2 regions of the Rhizobium sp. 768_B6_N1_8 genome follow, and region 2 is predicted to be linked to the other one. Evidence: riboswitches for the same ligand, from Rfam matches in the RefSeq annotation. Region 2 holds a riboswitch; the other holds the start of a gene.

What was found. A riboswitch is a leader RNA that binds a small molecule or an ion and turns the genes downstream of it on or off. The one in region 2 is predicted to bind FMN.
Region 1: linked by a shared signal. The riboswitch ahead of AB8B33_RS05770 (DMT family transporter) and the one ahead of ribB (3,4-dihydroxy-2-butanone-4-phosphate synthase) in region 2 are both predicted to bind FMN.

What each region holds. Positions count from the first base shown of each region.
Region 1 covers NZ_JBPWPV010000001.1:1,124,100-1,131,285, reverse strand. The annotation lists gene AB8B33_RS05775 (esterase-like activity of phytase family protein) at 1-1,861, opposite strand, end outside; gene AB8B33_RS05770 (DMT family transporter) at 1,958-2,866, opposite strand; FMN riboswitch at 2,950-3,102, opposite strand; gene hupB (DNA-binding protein HupB) at 3,225-3,500, opposite strand; gene lon (endopeptidase La) at 3,708-6,128, opposite strand; gene clpX (ATP-dependent Clp protease ATP-binding subunit ClpX) at 6,531-7,186, opposite strand, start outside.
Region 2 covers NZ_JBPWPV010000002.1:311,833-319,018, forward strand. The annotation lists gene AB8B33_RS25690 (SDR family oxidoreductase) at 1-53, shown strand, start outside; gene tpiA (triose-phosphate isomerase) at 58-795, shown strand; gene AB8B33_RS25700 (glucose 1-dehydrogenase) at 870-1,652, shown strand; FMN riboswitch at 1,759-1,903, shown strand; gene ribB (3,4-dihydroxy-2-butanone-4-phosphate synthase) at 2,021-2,647, shown strand; gene AB8B33_RS25710 (Gfo/Idh/MocA family protein) at 2,815-3,939, opposite strand; gene AB8B33_RS25715 (ThuA domain-containing protein) at 3,951-4,736, opposite strand; gene AB8B33_RS25720 (ABC transporter ATP-binding protein) at 4,812-5,840, opposite strand; gene AB8B33_RS25725 (carbohydrate ABC transporter permease) at 5,853-6,683, opposite strand; gene AB8B33_RS25730 (carbohydrate ABC transporter permease) at 6,683-7,186, opposite strand, start outside.

The DNA of each region.
Region 1 (7,186 bases), on a different contig from region 2:
CCCAGCCGCTCTCGGTCTTATCAAGCGGATAGCGGACGCCGCCCCATTCCTTCTTCTTGGGGTTATAGGAGAGGAGCTTCACAAAGCCCTTCTCGTCGTCGTTCCACTCGCGCTGAACGGCCATCCACAGCGTTGTATCGTCGCCGGTACCGATGATCGTGACACCTTCGAAGCCGTAGCGGATTTCGTTGGCGAGCAACTCCTTCGGCAGGGCGATCTCGGTCTTGATGTCGCCCTTGGCGGTAACATTGTAGAGCGCATGCGGAACCAGGCGCTCGGTATAGCCTTCCGAAGCCAGCCAGAAGGAGCCGTCGGCGGCAACAGCGATGCCTTCGATATCGAGCTTCTGAGCCGGAGCGCCGTCACGCTTGACGACCAGCGCATCGGTGATGACGGCCGGCTTCTTGGTGGCGTCGATCGTGTAGATCGTCGGCTGCGAACCGAGGACGCTGTCGCTGACGGCGTAGAGCATGCCCGGCTTGCCCGGAACGGCGGCGAGGCCCGAAAGGGCTGCAAAGCCGATCGGATTGCCGTCCTTCTCGGCGGAGACAATGTGCGGATAGGCCTTCTCGCCTTCGCGGCGCTCGTAGATCATCACGTGCGAACGCGCACCGCCGTCTTTGCCGAGGTCGAGTTCATTGGCGGTCGCAAGCAGGTTACGCTGCGGAATGGCGATCGCGCCTTCCGGAGAAATACCCGACGGCAGGATCTGCAGCAGTTCCGGATCGGCGCCCGTGTCCTTGTAGACGCCGACGACGGAAGCGCGCTCGGCGAGCAGGAAGAACAGGTTGTCAGTGCCGAACTTGGCCGCTTCGAGACCTTCCGGCTCGACGCCCTTCGACGAGGAGCGGCTTTCCGGATAGTGGCCGAGCGCGGCGACGGCACGCTCGAAGGAGCTGCCGGATTCGAAGAGGACCTTGCCGGTCTTGTCGAAGATGGTGAAGCCGCGCGAACCGCCTTCATAATCGCCTTCGTTGGCGACGACGAGACGGTTGTCGTCCAGCCACTTCACAGCGTCGGGCTCGCGATGGACGCCCTTCTTCTCGCCGGTAAATTTCAGGGCGCCGTCACGCTTGGTGTCGATGCCGGTGAGATCAACGGTGCCGGCGGTGAAATGCGTCTTCACCGTGCCGGTCGCGCCGTCGAGGATGATGATCTCGTTATTTTCCTGCAGGGTCAGGGCGATTTCGTTCTGGCTGTTGAAGGCAACGAATTCCGGCTCCGGATCCTCGGGTGCAACGCCGGCGAGACCGGCCAGGGCAACGTGCTTGATTGTGCCACAATCGACGGTACCGTCGGTCTTGACCTGGAAGACGACGAGGTCGCCTGCCGGCATCTGCGGGATCTTGCCGTCGTTGACATCTTCGTCGCGCTCGTTTTCGATCGCGATAGTGCCGAGCGTCCTATCCTTGTTGAGGGCGATCGAATCAGGCTGGCCGCCGAGATCGCAGGTGGCATCGATCTTCTTACCGGCGATATCGACGATCGCCAGACGGCCTGACGGCTTCTGCTTGCTTTCGCCGGTGTTGACGGCGACGAGCGCCTTGCCGGCTGCAGTCGTGACCGAGGTCGGTTCACCGTCCATCATCAGCGCGCCGCCGGCCTTGGGCGCTTTGGCATCGGTGATGTCGATGAAGCCAATCGCGCCGAGCGGACTGTCGCTGTAGATCAGCGTGTTACCATCCTGCGAAGCGGTAATGATTTCGGCCGAGGTGGCCGAAAGCTTGTCCTTGTCAGCCGGCAGGTTGGTCGCGACCGGGAAAGAGGCGATGCGGTTGAAAACCGGCTCGGCCGCTGCCGGGAAGGCAACGGATGCAAAAAGCATGGCAGCGAGCGCTGCCTTGCGCGAAGACAATGTCATTGAAAATCCCCCAATGTCGAAAAAATCGAACAGAGGTTTTTTGCGGGACTGCCATGACAGACACATGACAGCCTGCGACATTTTGTACGGTTTGCGTCAGGCCGCCTGCCGTTCGCGACGCATCTCGCTGCGCATGATGAAGAGCGACGCGGCGAGGATAAGCGCAGCGCCGAGCCACAGATAACCAGCCGGCGCATAGCCGAAGAAAAGCCAGCCGGCGAGCACGTTCAGCGGCAGCTTCAGGTCGTCGAAAGGCTGCACATAGGCAGCGTCGGCACTGGCATAGGCGAGCGTCAGCAGATATTGCGCCACGACCGTCAGGAGGCCTGCCAGAAGGAAGAGAGCAAGTGCGGCGCCCGTCGGCACCACAAAGCCCGCCGCGAGCGCCAGGCCGCCATTGATCGGCGTCAGCAGCACCAGCAGCCACACGGTGATCGTCTCCGGCTTCTCAATGCCGGTCAGGCTCTTGGTGATGAGCGAAGAGGCGCCCCAAAGCAGGGCCGAGATAACAGGCAGAAGTGCTGCCCAGGTGAAGCTGTCCGACCATGGCTGGAGGATGATCATGGCGCCGATAAAGCCGACACCTGTCGCCATCCAGCGAGTGGGGCCAACACGCTCGCCGAGGAAAAGGCGTGCGCCGAGAATGATGAAGAAGGGCGAGGTCATGACGAGTGCGATCGCCTGCCAGATCGGCACGGAGGCGAGGCCGGAGACCCAAGCCTCGACGCCGAGCGCGGCAAGGACGACACGCACGATATGCCGCCAGGGATAATCCGTGCGCATGGCAGAAAGGCCAACCTTGCGCAGGAAGGGCAAGGAGAAAAGGAAGGCGAAGCCATATTGCCAGAAGGCTGCGGAGGCCGCCGGGAAGGCAAGCTTCATCGTGAGCCATTGGGTGACGACATTGAGGAGCGAGAAGACGACGCCTCCAAGCACCATGAAGGCTGCACCGGCGAAGGCGCGGGAGTGCGAAACTGCAAGGGAATTCTGATTCATGTCTTCCATCCGGAATAGGGACCAAACATAAATCAGGACGCATGAGGCTACAGAACGCAGACGCCGACAGATCCCTGCCCGCGCGCGGCCATGCTCATTCTCTTTCATCCGGACTCTAACCGTCGGCTCCGGAATCACACCGGATCTGCTGACCCTTCCCAAACCAAGGCTTGAGAAGGCGCTCGCGGGCTCAGGCCGTAGCCCTTACCGCCGGTGGGGACTTTCACCCCGCCCTGAGAACATCACCGTCGTAAGACAAAGCGCTGCATGCCGCAAGCGGCGAAAACAAAAAGGGGTCCGGCGATGCCGAACCCCCCTCGAAATCCTGCGCGACCGTTCTCGTTTACGGCCGGCGGACAATCTCGTATCAGCCGTTGACGGCGTCCTTCAGGCCCTTGCCGGGCGTGAACTTCGGCACGTTGCGTGCCGGAATGTCAACTTCGGCGCCGGTCGACGGGTTGCGACCCTTCGTGGCAGCGCGATGAGAAACCGTGAAGCTGCCGAAGCCAGCGAGACGGATGTCGCCCTTGTTCTTCAGCTCGGCCTGCACAACATCAAAAACTGCGTCTACGGCAGATGCTGCGTCAGACTTCGTCAGTCCAGCCTTTTCGGCTACTGCGGACACGAGTTCATTCTTGTTCATGTTTCCACCCCTTTCTAAATGGTTTGAAACAACTCAATCTGTAAGCTAGGCGCAGAAATCGCTTTCATCAGGCCCGCCGAGAACCCAAAAACCCTGCAAATCAAGGAAAAGCAAGCGTCTACATGACGTTTTCACAAAAAAGGCCGGCGTTTCCGCCGGCCTTTTTCAGGATTTGCAACAATTGGGCATAAATGTGGCCGCCAAAGCTCAATGAGCGATGGCTGCACCTGCATCATCGAGCCCTTCGACAGTCGCGATGACGGGCGTTTCCACCGTGCCATCCCACTCGATCGGCTCGGGACGACGGACCAGCGCATGCTTGATCACTTCGCCCATGCGGGAGACCGGAATGATCTCCATGTTGTTCTTCACGTTGTCCGGAATCTCTGCCAGATCCTTGGCATTCTCTTCCGGAATCAGCACCTTCTTGATGCCGCCGCGCAATGCGGCCAGCAGCTTTTCCTTCAGGCCGCCGATCGGCAGGACACGGCCGCGCAGGGTGATTTCACCCGTCATTGCCACATCCTTGTTGACCGGAATGCCAGTCATGATCGAGACGATCGCGGTTGCCATCGCGACACCTGCAGACGGACCATCCTTCGGCGTTGCGCCTTCCGGCACGTGCACATGGATGTCGCTCTTGTCGAAGAGCGGCGGCTGGATGCCGAAATCGACGGCGCGCGAGCGGACGTAAGACGCCGCTGCCGAGATCGATTCCTTCATCACTTCCTTCAGGTTGCCGGTGACGGTCATGCGGCCCTTGCCGGGCATCATGACGCCTTCGATCGTCAGCAACTCGCCGCCAACTTCCGTCCAGGCAAGACCCGTGACCACGCCGACCTGATCCTCACGCTCGGCTTCGCCGTGGCGGAAGCGCGGAACGCCAAGATAATCGTCGATATTCGCTGCCGTGACGTGAACCGACTTCGTCTTGCCCTTGATGATCTCTGTGACCGCCTTGCGGGCGAGCTTCATCAATTCGCGTTCGAAGTTACGGACACCGGCTTCGCGGGTATAATGCTGGCTGATCGCCATCAGGGCATCGTCGCTGACCGAGAATTCGCTCGGCTGCAGCGCATGTTCCTTGATGGCCTTCGGCAGCAGGTGCCGCTTGGCGATCTCGCGCTTTTCGTCTTCGGTGTAGCCGGCGATACGGATGATTTCCATGCGGTCCATCAGCGGAGCCGGGATGTTCAGCGTATTCGCCGTCGTGATAAACATCACGTCCGACAGGTCGTATTCGACTTCCAGGTAGTGGTCCATGAAGGTCGAGTTCTGAGCCGGATCGAGTACCTCGAGCAAAGCCGAAGACGGATCGCCGCGATAATCCTGGCCGAGCTTGTCGATCTCATCGAGCAAGAAGAGCGGGTTGGACTTCTTCGCCTTCTTCATCGACTGGATGACCTTGCCGGGCATCGAACCGATATAGGTGCGGCGGTGGCCGCGGATTTCGGCTTCGTCACGGACGCCACCGAGAGCCATGCGGACATATTCACGGCCGGTTGCCTTGGCAATCGACTGGGCGAGCGAGGTCTTACCGACGCCCGGAGGGCCGACCAAGCACAGGATGGGACCCTTGATCTTGGTGGCACGAGCCTGGACCGCCAGATACTCGACGATGCGCTCCTTGACCTTTTCGAGACCGAAGTGATCGGCTTCGAGGATCTTCTCGGCATTGTTGAGATCGGCCTTGATCTTCGACTTCTTGCCCCAGGGAATACCGAGCAGCCAGTCCAGATAGTTGCGCACGACGGTGGCTTCCGCCGACATCGGGCTCATCTGGCGCAGCTTCTTCAGCTCCGCATCGGCCTTTTCACGGGCTTCCTTGGACAGTTTGGTCTTGGCGATGCGCTCTTCCAGTTCGCTCATCTCGTCGCGGCCTTCCTCGCCGTCGCCGAGTTCCTTCTGGATCGCCTTCATCTGCTCATTCAGGTAGTATTCGCGCTGGGTCTTCTCCATCTGGCGCTTGACGCGCGAGCGGATGCGCTTTTCGACCTGCAGGACCGAGATTTCGCCTTCCATGAAGCCAAGCGCCTTTTCGAGGCGAGCCTTGACGCTGGTGGTTTCCAGCATCTCCTGCTTCTCGGTGATCTTGATCGACAGGTGCGAAGCAACCGTATCGGCGAGCTTCGAATAGTCGTCGATCTGGCTGGCCGCACCGACAACCTCGGGCGAAATCTTCTTGTTGAGCTTCACGTAGCTCTCGAATTCCGACACGACGGAACGCGACAAGGCTTCCAGTTCGACCGGATCGTCATGCGGCTCTTCGAGCACATGGCCGAGGGCTTCGTAGAAATCCTCGCGGCTCGTATAGGTATCGATCTCGGCGCGGGCACGGCCTTCGACCAGAACCTTTACGGTGCCGTCAGGCAGCTTCAGGAGCTGCAGCACGTTCGCAACCGTACCGACGCGATGGATCGCTGACGGGTCCGGATCATCATCGCTGGCGTTGATCTGGGTGACCAGCATGATCTGCTTGTCGGAACCCATGACCTCTTCGAGCGCGCGGATCGACTTTTCCCGTCCGACGAACAGCGGGACGATCATATGGGGGAATACCACGATGTCGCGCAGGGGGAGAACAGGATAGGCGGTGCTGGTGCTCGCTACAGACGTTTTCTTCGTCATTTTTATTCCTTTCCATCGTCCCGTTACCGGGCTCTTTGGCGCGGCCGCTTGGGACCGGCCGGCACTCTCACTTGTTGTTACAAGTGGAGGTTCTGACTACGCTTTTCAAGCCACGTTAACGCCCGCGTTCCACGGTTGTGACAGCTTTATTACATGGAACGCCAACACAATGAAGCGCCTATCTGGAGCGACGCTTACCATTTCCGAACCGCCTAAAATAACAACGCCAGCAACACGCTACGGAATCACAGCATCATTGCCAAGGGTCATCCTTTGCGCAATATCGGCGAAGGCTGTTTTCAACCTTGCCCGCAACTATTATCAGCGCCCGGCACCTGTTTTCAAATAGAAAGGGGCCTGCACAAGGCAAGCCCCTTAAAATAACGGTTCTCAGCTCAAGCTTCAGGCCGAAACGTTTGCCTTCTCGTCCTGGCGGTCGGCGTAGATATACAGCGGACGGGCCGAGCCGCGTGCGACCTCTTCGGAGATGACGACTTCACGAACGCCTTCCAGCGCCGGCAGTTCGAACATCGTGTCGAGCAGGATCTTTTCCATGATCGAACGCAGGCCACGAGCACCGGTCTTGCGGATGATCGCCTTGCGGGCGATTTCGCGCAGCGCGTCCTCGTGGAAGGACAGTTCCACGTCTTCCATCTCGAACAGGCGCTGATACTGCTTGATCAGGGCGTTCTTCGGCTCGGACAGGATCTGGATCAGTGCATCCTCATCGAGGTCTTCCAGCGTCGCCAGAACCGGCAGACGACCGATGAATTCCGGGATGAGGCCGAACTTGACCAGGTCTTCCGGCTCTAGTTCGCGCAGCACTTCGCCGACGCGGCGGTCGTCCTGTGCCTTAACGGTCGCGCCGAAGCCGATCGAGGTCTTCTCGCCGCGAGCCGAAATGATCTTGTCGAGGCCAGCAAAGGCGCCGCCGCAGATGAACAGGATGTTCGTCGTGTCGACCTGCAGGAATTCCTGCTGCGGATGCTTGCGGCCGCCCTGCGGCGGTACGGAAGCAACCGTGCCTTCCATGATCTTCAGAAGCGCCTGCTGCACGC
Region 2 (7,186 bases):
GTTTCGTGACGGGTGTCGATCTGCTCGTTGACGGCGGCTTCTGCTGCTGGTGATGACATGCGTAAGCTGATCGCAGGCAATTGGAAAATGAACGGTCTCGTCTCCTCCCAAGCTGAGATCGAGGCGCTGAAGGGGCTAACGGGCAGTGCGACGTGCGATATCGTCGTCTGCCCGCCCTTCACGCTGATCGACCGCGCCGTGGCGCGGGTCAAGGATACTGATCTCGCCATCGGCGCGCAGGATTGCCACGCGCAGTCGTCGGGTGCCCACACGGGCGAAATTTCTGCCGAAATGCTTGCCGATCTCGGTGCGCGCTATGTCATCCTCGGACATTCCGAACGCCGTGTCCTGAACGGCGAGGACGATGAGATTGTGCTGGGGAAGGCGCTTGCCGCGCATCGGGCAGGCTTGATTTCGATCGTCTGCGTCGGTGAGACACGCCATGAGCGCGACGAAGGCCGGGCAATCGAAGTCGTCGGCGAACAACTGCGGGGATCCGTCCCCGAGGGTGCTACCAGCCGAAATCTTGTCATCGCCTATGAACCCGTCTGGGCAATCGGAACCGGACTGGTGCCGACCCACGAACAGATTGAGGAGGTCCATGCGGCGATCCGGCAGATGCTCGAAGAGCGGCTGGGCAGCGATGGCCATTCGGTCAAGATCCTCTATGGCGGCTCGGTCAAGGCATCCAATGCAGAGGCGATATTCGGGCTTCGCAATGTGGACGGAGCGCTGGTCGGCGGCGCTTCGCTGAAGGCCTCGGAATTCGCAGGAATTATTTCGGCAGCCGTTTGAACTCTGAGTGCGGAGACAAGTGTCGCCAGTGCAGATCGGTGCGCTCACGCCGGCGCCGTTGAAAGGAAAAGAGAATGCAACGTTTTGAAAACAAGACCGTCGTCATTACCGGCGCAAGCCGCGGTATCGGTGCAGCGATCGCCAAACGCTTTGCGCGCGAAGGCGCCAATCTCGTCGTTTCGGCCAATGAAGACAGCGTGCATGGCGTGGCAGAACAGATCAAGTCAGATGGCGGCAAGGTTATTTCCTTCGTTGGCGACGTCACTGACAAGTCAAGCGTCAAGGCCCTTTATGACGCAGCCGAGCAGGCATTCGGCGCTGTCGACGTCTCCATCCAGAATGCCGGCGTCATCACCATCGCCCGCATCGAGGATATGACCGAGGGCGAGTGGGACAAGGTCATGGCCGTCAACACCAAAGGCGTGTTCCTCTGCGCCCAGGAAGCGATCGCCCGCATGCGCAAGCACGGCCGCGGCGGCCGTCTCATCAACACGGCCTCCGGCCAGGCGCGCGACGGCTTCATCTACACGCCGCATTATGCCGCCTCGAAGATGGGCGTCGTCGGCATCACCCAGAGCCTTGCCAAGGAAGTCGCCACCGACGGCATCACCGTCAACGCCTTCTGCCCGGGCATCATCGAGACCGACATGTGGGCCTATAACGACCAGGCATGGGGCAAGCTGCTCGGCAATTACGGCCCCGGCGAACTGATGAAGGAATGGGTCGAAGGCATTCCGATGAAGCGCGCCGGTTCCGGCGAAGACGTCGCCGGCCTCGTCACCTTCCTTGCCAGCGACGATGCAGCCTACATTACCGGCCAGACCATCAATGTCGATGGCGGCCTCATCATGTCCTAGCTCTGTTCGACAATAGGAAACGGTGCTTTCACCTCTGCGAGGCAGTTCCCGCGGCGAGATCTGCACCCAACCTCTTGCAGAACAAGGCCTTCATCATCTATCTAAGTAATGTTCTCAGGGCGGGGTGCAATTCCCCACCGGCGGTATCGAGGCAACTCGGAGCCCGCGAGCGCCTTCGTGGAAGCGAAGGGTCAGCAGATCCGGTGAGATGCCGGAGCCGACGGTCATAGTCCGGATGGAAGAGAGCAACGCAGAGGACACCGCTCGGCACGCGGTGTTTCATATGCTTGTTCGCCCAAGGGAAAATGGTGGCTTTTGACAGGCCATGTACGCCGCACACTGCGGCTAACCCTTGAAAGGCAGAGAAGATGGCAATTTCCAAAATCGAAGATGCGATCGTCGCGATTGCGCGTGGCGAGATCGTGGTCGTCGTCGACGATCGTGATCGTGAAAACGAGGGCGACCTCGTCATCGCATCCGAGGCAATCACCCCGCAGGCGATCGCCTTCATGATGAATTATGCTCGCGGCCTCATCTGTGTGGCAATGGAAGGCGAGCGGCTGGACGAGCTGCAGATCCCGCAGATGGTCCCCAACAATACCGAACTTTTGAAGACGGCTTTCACCGTGTCGGTTGACTATATTCCTGAAACGACGACCGGAATTTCGGCGGCTGACCGCGCCGCGACGGTTCGCGCACTCATTGCCGAGACGTCCCGCCCCGAGGATTTTGCGCGGCCCGGCCATATCTTCCCGTTGCGTGCGCATCCGAACGGCGTGCTTTCTCGTCCAGGTCATACCGAGGCGGCTGTCGACCTCGCAAGGCTTGCCGGCCTGTCGCCGTCAGGTGTCATCTGCGAGGTGGCCAATGATGATGGCACGATGGCACGCCTGCCCGAGCTTGAGCAGTTTGCCGAACGGCACGGCCTCCATCTGATCACAATCGAGGATCTCATTGCTTATCGGGGCGTGAGAGCGCCTGTTAAGGCCGCCTAGTAAGCGTGTCTTGGCCTGGCGTAAAAGAGCCACGGCGAGCCAAGATCGCGTGGGTGCCGTTTGTGTAGTCTGCAACGAGGCACTCGCGCTCTGGCACGGATAAGCAGCGTGAGCTATTAGCTCGACGAAGGCCCGATCACGCGGGCCTTCGATGTTTCACCATGCCTTCAGACGACGAGTGCTAGCGCCGGTCCCTGATCGTCCGTCTTGCGTTCCTGGCCGGCCGTGCCTTCCAGGCTCTCGGAAGCCAGCAGATTGAACTCCCGACGTTCTTTCTCCGATACGATCGCGAGGTCGATGACCTTCTGCAGGTTGGCGGCATGGCGGAAGGTGGGATCGTCCTGCTTTCCGGTTCTGACCGCTTCGGCAAAGCGCTGGTAGTTGGTCAGCACTGACGGCACCTCGATGTCACGCCAGGTGGCGCTTTCAATATCGTCACCGAAGCAGCCCCGAAGATCTGAGCCGTCAGGACGATGGATGACTTCGAGGCTGCCTTTTTCGCCATAGATGCGCAGCTTCAGTTCGTTGAGATGACCGGTCGCCCAGCGTGTCGCATGGATGACGCCGAGAGCGCCATTGGCGAAATCGACAGACATGGTGAAGCTGTCATTGGCGTCGAGCATATATTCACCGATCTGTCCGCCCGGCGCCTTGTTGAAGGTCTTGAGACGCGCAAAGACATGGTCGATATCGGTCGCGGCGCCATAAGCGGCGAAATCGAGAATATGAATGCCGACATCGCCGAGCACGCCGTTCGATCCATGGCCGGTGGACAAGCGCCACAGCCAGCGCGATTCCGTGCGCCAGTCGCCCCAGGCGCGGGACACCAGCCAGCTCTGCAGATAGGAGGCCTCCACATGGCGGATGGTGCCAAGTTCGCCTGCCAACACCATCTCGCGCGCCCGTTGCAGCGGTGCGACGTTGCGATAGGTGAGGTTGACCATGTTGATGACGCCGGCGGCCTCAGCCGCGTCCGTCATCTCAAGCGCATGGGCGTAGTTTTCTGCCAGCGGCTTTTCGCAGAAGACGTGTTTGCCGGCGGCGATCAGCGCCAAGCTCGTCGCATGATGTATCCGGTCAGGCGTGACGTTGGTGGCGGCATCGAATTCGCCCCAGGCGATCGCTTCCTCGAGCGTGCTGAAGCGCTTTCCGATATTGAAATGATCGGCGAACTCATCAAGCCGGGTCCGATCGGTGTCGACGGCGCCGACCACCTCGACACCATCGATGGCGAGGAAGTTGGCAACCTGGTTTTTGGCCATCATGCCCGTGCCAAGAACAAGTAGACGCATTGCTCTTCTCCTCAGCGGTAACCGGCTTCGCCGGCTTGATGCAGTCTCGGACCACGCTCGACGATCGGCTCCAGTGCCTTCTCTACCGGCACATTTGGGGCATCGGTGATGCTCTTCAGGTCGCCCTGCGGGTTATAGGCCCACTTCACGCCGTTGATCAGCACCTTCTGCACGTTCGCATCGTGATAGGTCGGGTAGGTTTCGTGGCCGGGACGGAAATAGAAGATGTTGCCGGCGCCGCGGCGCCAGGTGAGGCCAGACCGGAAGACTTCTCCGCCCTGGAACCAGGAGATGAACACCGTTTCCAACGGCTCCGGCACCGAGAACTGCTCGCCGTACATTTCTTCGTTTTCCAGCTCGAAATGCTCGCCGAGACCAGCAGCGATCGGATGGCGCTGATTGATCGTCCACAGACGCTCGCGCTCGCCCGCCTCGCGCCATTTCAGCGCACAGGGCGTGCCCATCAGCCGCTTGAAGATCTTGGAGAAATGGCCGGAATGCAGCACGAGAAGGCCCATGCCCTCCCAGACCCGCTTGGCGACACGCTCGACGACGACGTCAGAGACTGCGCCATGGTCCTTGTGACCCCACCAAGTCAACACATCGGTCTCGGCAAGGCGGGCCTCCGTCAGGCCGTGTTCCGGCTCCTGCAGCGTGGCGGTCGTTGCCGAAATCGCCGGATCGGTGTTCAGCGCCTTGGCGATCGTGGTGTGCATGCCATCAGGATAGATCTCCCGGACAATGGCGTTGGTATTTTCGTGGATGTTCTCACCCCAGACGATGGTGCGAATAGACAAGTTTTTGCTCCTTCACAGCAAGTAGCGGACCGGAACCGATGGGAAGCGGTCGGATCCTGTTTGTTTGATTGGTGGTCAGGCTGCGCCCTTGAAAGGGACCTTTTCGAGTGCGCGTCCGGATTGGTCGAAACGGTGAATGCGATCCTTGACCGGCGACACGCCCAGTTGCTGGCCGGGCTGGTGGCTCGATACGCCGGTCTCTCGCACGGTCAGCGGCTCGGCGGAGCCGATGTCGAGATAGACGAAACTGTCCGAGCCGAGGATTTCTGAGTGGATGACAGTGCCCGTCCAGACAGGATCCTGATCTCTAAACTCGATATGTTCGGCTCGCACCCCAATCGTATGGGCATTATAGGGAGCCGCGAACGGTCCGGAGAGGAAGTTCATTTTCGGCGAGCCGATGAAGCCGGCGACGAAGATTGAGTTCGGGGTCTCGTAGAGCTCGATCGGAGTTCCGATCTGTTCGACGACGCCATCACGAAGAACGCATATGCGATCGGCAAGCGTCATGGCCTCGACCTGATCGTGGGTGACATAGATCATCGTGGTGTCATGCATGCCGCGGTGAAGCTTGGCGATCTCCAGTCTTGTGGCAACGCGCAAAGCGGCATCAAGGTTCGACAATGGTTCGTCGAACAGGAAGACCTTCGGGTCACGAACGATGGCGCGGCCAATGGCTACGCGCTGGCGTTGGCCGCCTGAAAGCTGGCGCGGCAGGCGCTCCAGATAGGGTGAGAGCTGCAGCATGCCGGCTGCCTGTTCGACGCGCGCCTTGCATTCTTCTCTGGTTCGGCCGGAGAGCTTCATGCCGAAGGCCATGTTTTCGTAGACCGTCATATGCGGATAGAGCGCATAGGACTGGAAGACCATCGCGATGCCGCGCTTCGACGGGGAAAGACGATTGACCGGCTGACCATCGAAGGAAAGCGTGCCTGACGTTATGTCCTCCAGTCCTGAGATCAATCTAAGCAAGGTGGACTTGCCGCAACCGGACGGGCCGACGAAGACCATGAACTCCCCCTTCCGGATGTCCATGCTAACGCCCTTGATGACTTCGAATGCCCCGAAGCTCTTGCGGATATTGTCTAATCTAATTTGTGCCATGTCGCGCTTTCCTCAGCCTTTGACGCCGCCGGCCGTCAGCCCGGAAATGATCCGGCGTTGAAAAATAAGAACAAGGATGACGACGGGCACGGTAACGATGACCGATGCCGCCATGATATTGCCCCAGGGGATTTCGAACTGACTGCCGCCCGAAAGGAGAGCGATCGCTACCGGCACCGTCCGTTGCGCATCCGACGAGGTGAAAGTCAGCGCGAACAGAAATTCATTCCAGGCCGTGATGAAGGCAAGCAGACCGGTGGTGACCAGGGCCGGCCACATCAGCGGCATGAACACCTGCGTGATGATGACCCAGGGGGAGGCGCCATCGACGATGGCCGCTTCCTCGATCTCGATCGGCAGATCCCGCATGAAAGTCGTCAGCACCCACACCGTGAAAGGCAGAGTGAAGATCATATAGGAGAAGATCAGCGCGAAGGGCGTGTTGAAGATGCCGATCCAGCGGATGAGTTCGAATAGCCCTGCGAGCACAGCGATCTGCGGGAACATCGAGACGGACAGAATGGTCAGCATCAAGAGGGCCCGACCCCGGAAATGCACGCGGGCAAGCGCGTAGGATGCGGTCACGGCGAGCAGCAAAGAGGCGGCGACCACGAGGCAGGCAATGAGCAGCGAATTGCCGAGGCTGCGGATGAAGCTGCCGGTCGTCAACACGCCGGTATAGTTTTCCAGCGAGATCGAGGTCGGCCAGTAGGTGACCTCGAAGAGCGCGGTGCCGACTTTGAAGCTTGTTAGGATCGCGTAGTAGAACGGGAAGACCGCGATGATGACGATGACCGCGACCAGCAGATAAAACAGCGTATTCTTCGTGGCTGTGAGCAGCATCAGCGTTCGCCTCCACCGAGATTGACGCGGCCGAGCCAGATGTAGAGCACGGTAACGGAGGCGATGATAAGAAAGAGAACAGTGGAGGCGGTTGCGCCATAGGCGAACTTGTCGAAATCGAAGAGGTTTTCGCGCGCCATCACCGACATTGTCTTGGTCTGGGCGTTGTTCGGTGTCAGCACGTAGATCAGGTCGAAGATGCGCATGGCGTCGAGCATGCGGAAGATCACGGCGACCATGATTGCCGGGCGGATCAGCGGCAGGGTCAGACGCCAGAACACTTTGATGGGGTTGATGCCGTCGATCTTTGCGGCCTCGTAAATATCGGCCGGAACCATTTGCAGGGCGGCGAGGATCAGCAGCGCCATGAAGGGCGTTGTCTTCCAGACGTCGACGATCAGAACGGCGATCATCGCTGTCTGGGGATCAGCGGTCCACGCGATCTTCTGGCTGATGAGCCCGAGGCTGAGAAACATGTCGTTGAGGATGCCGAACTGATCGTT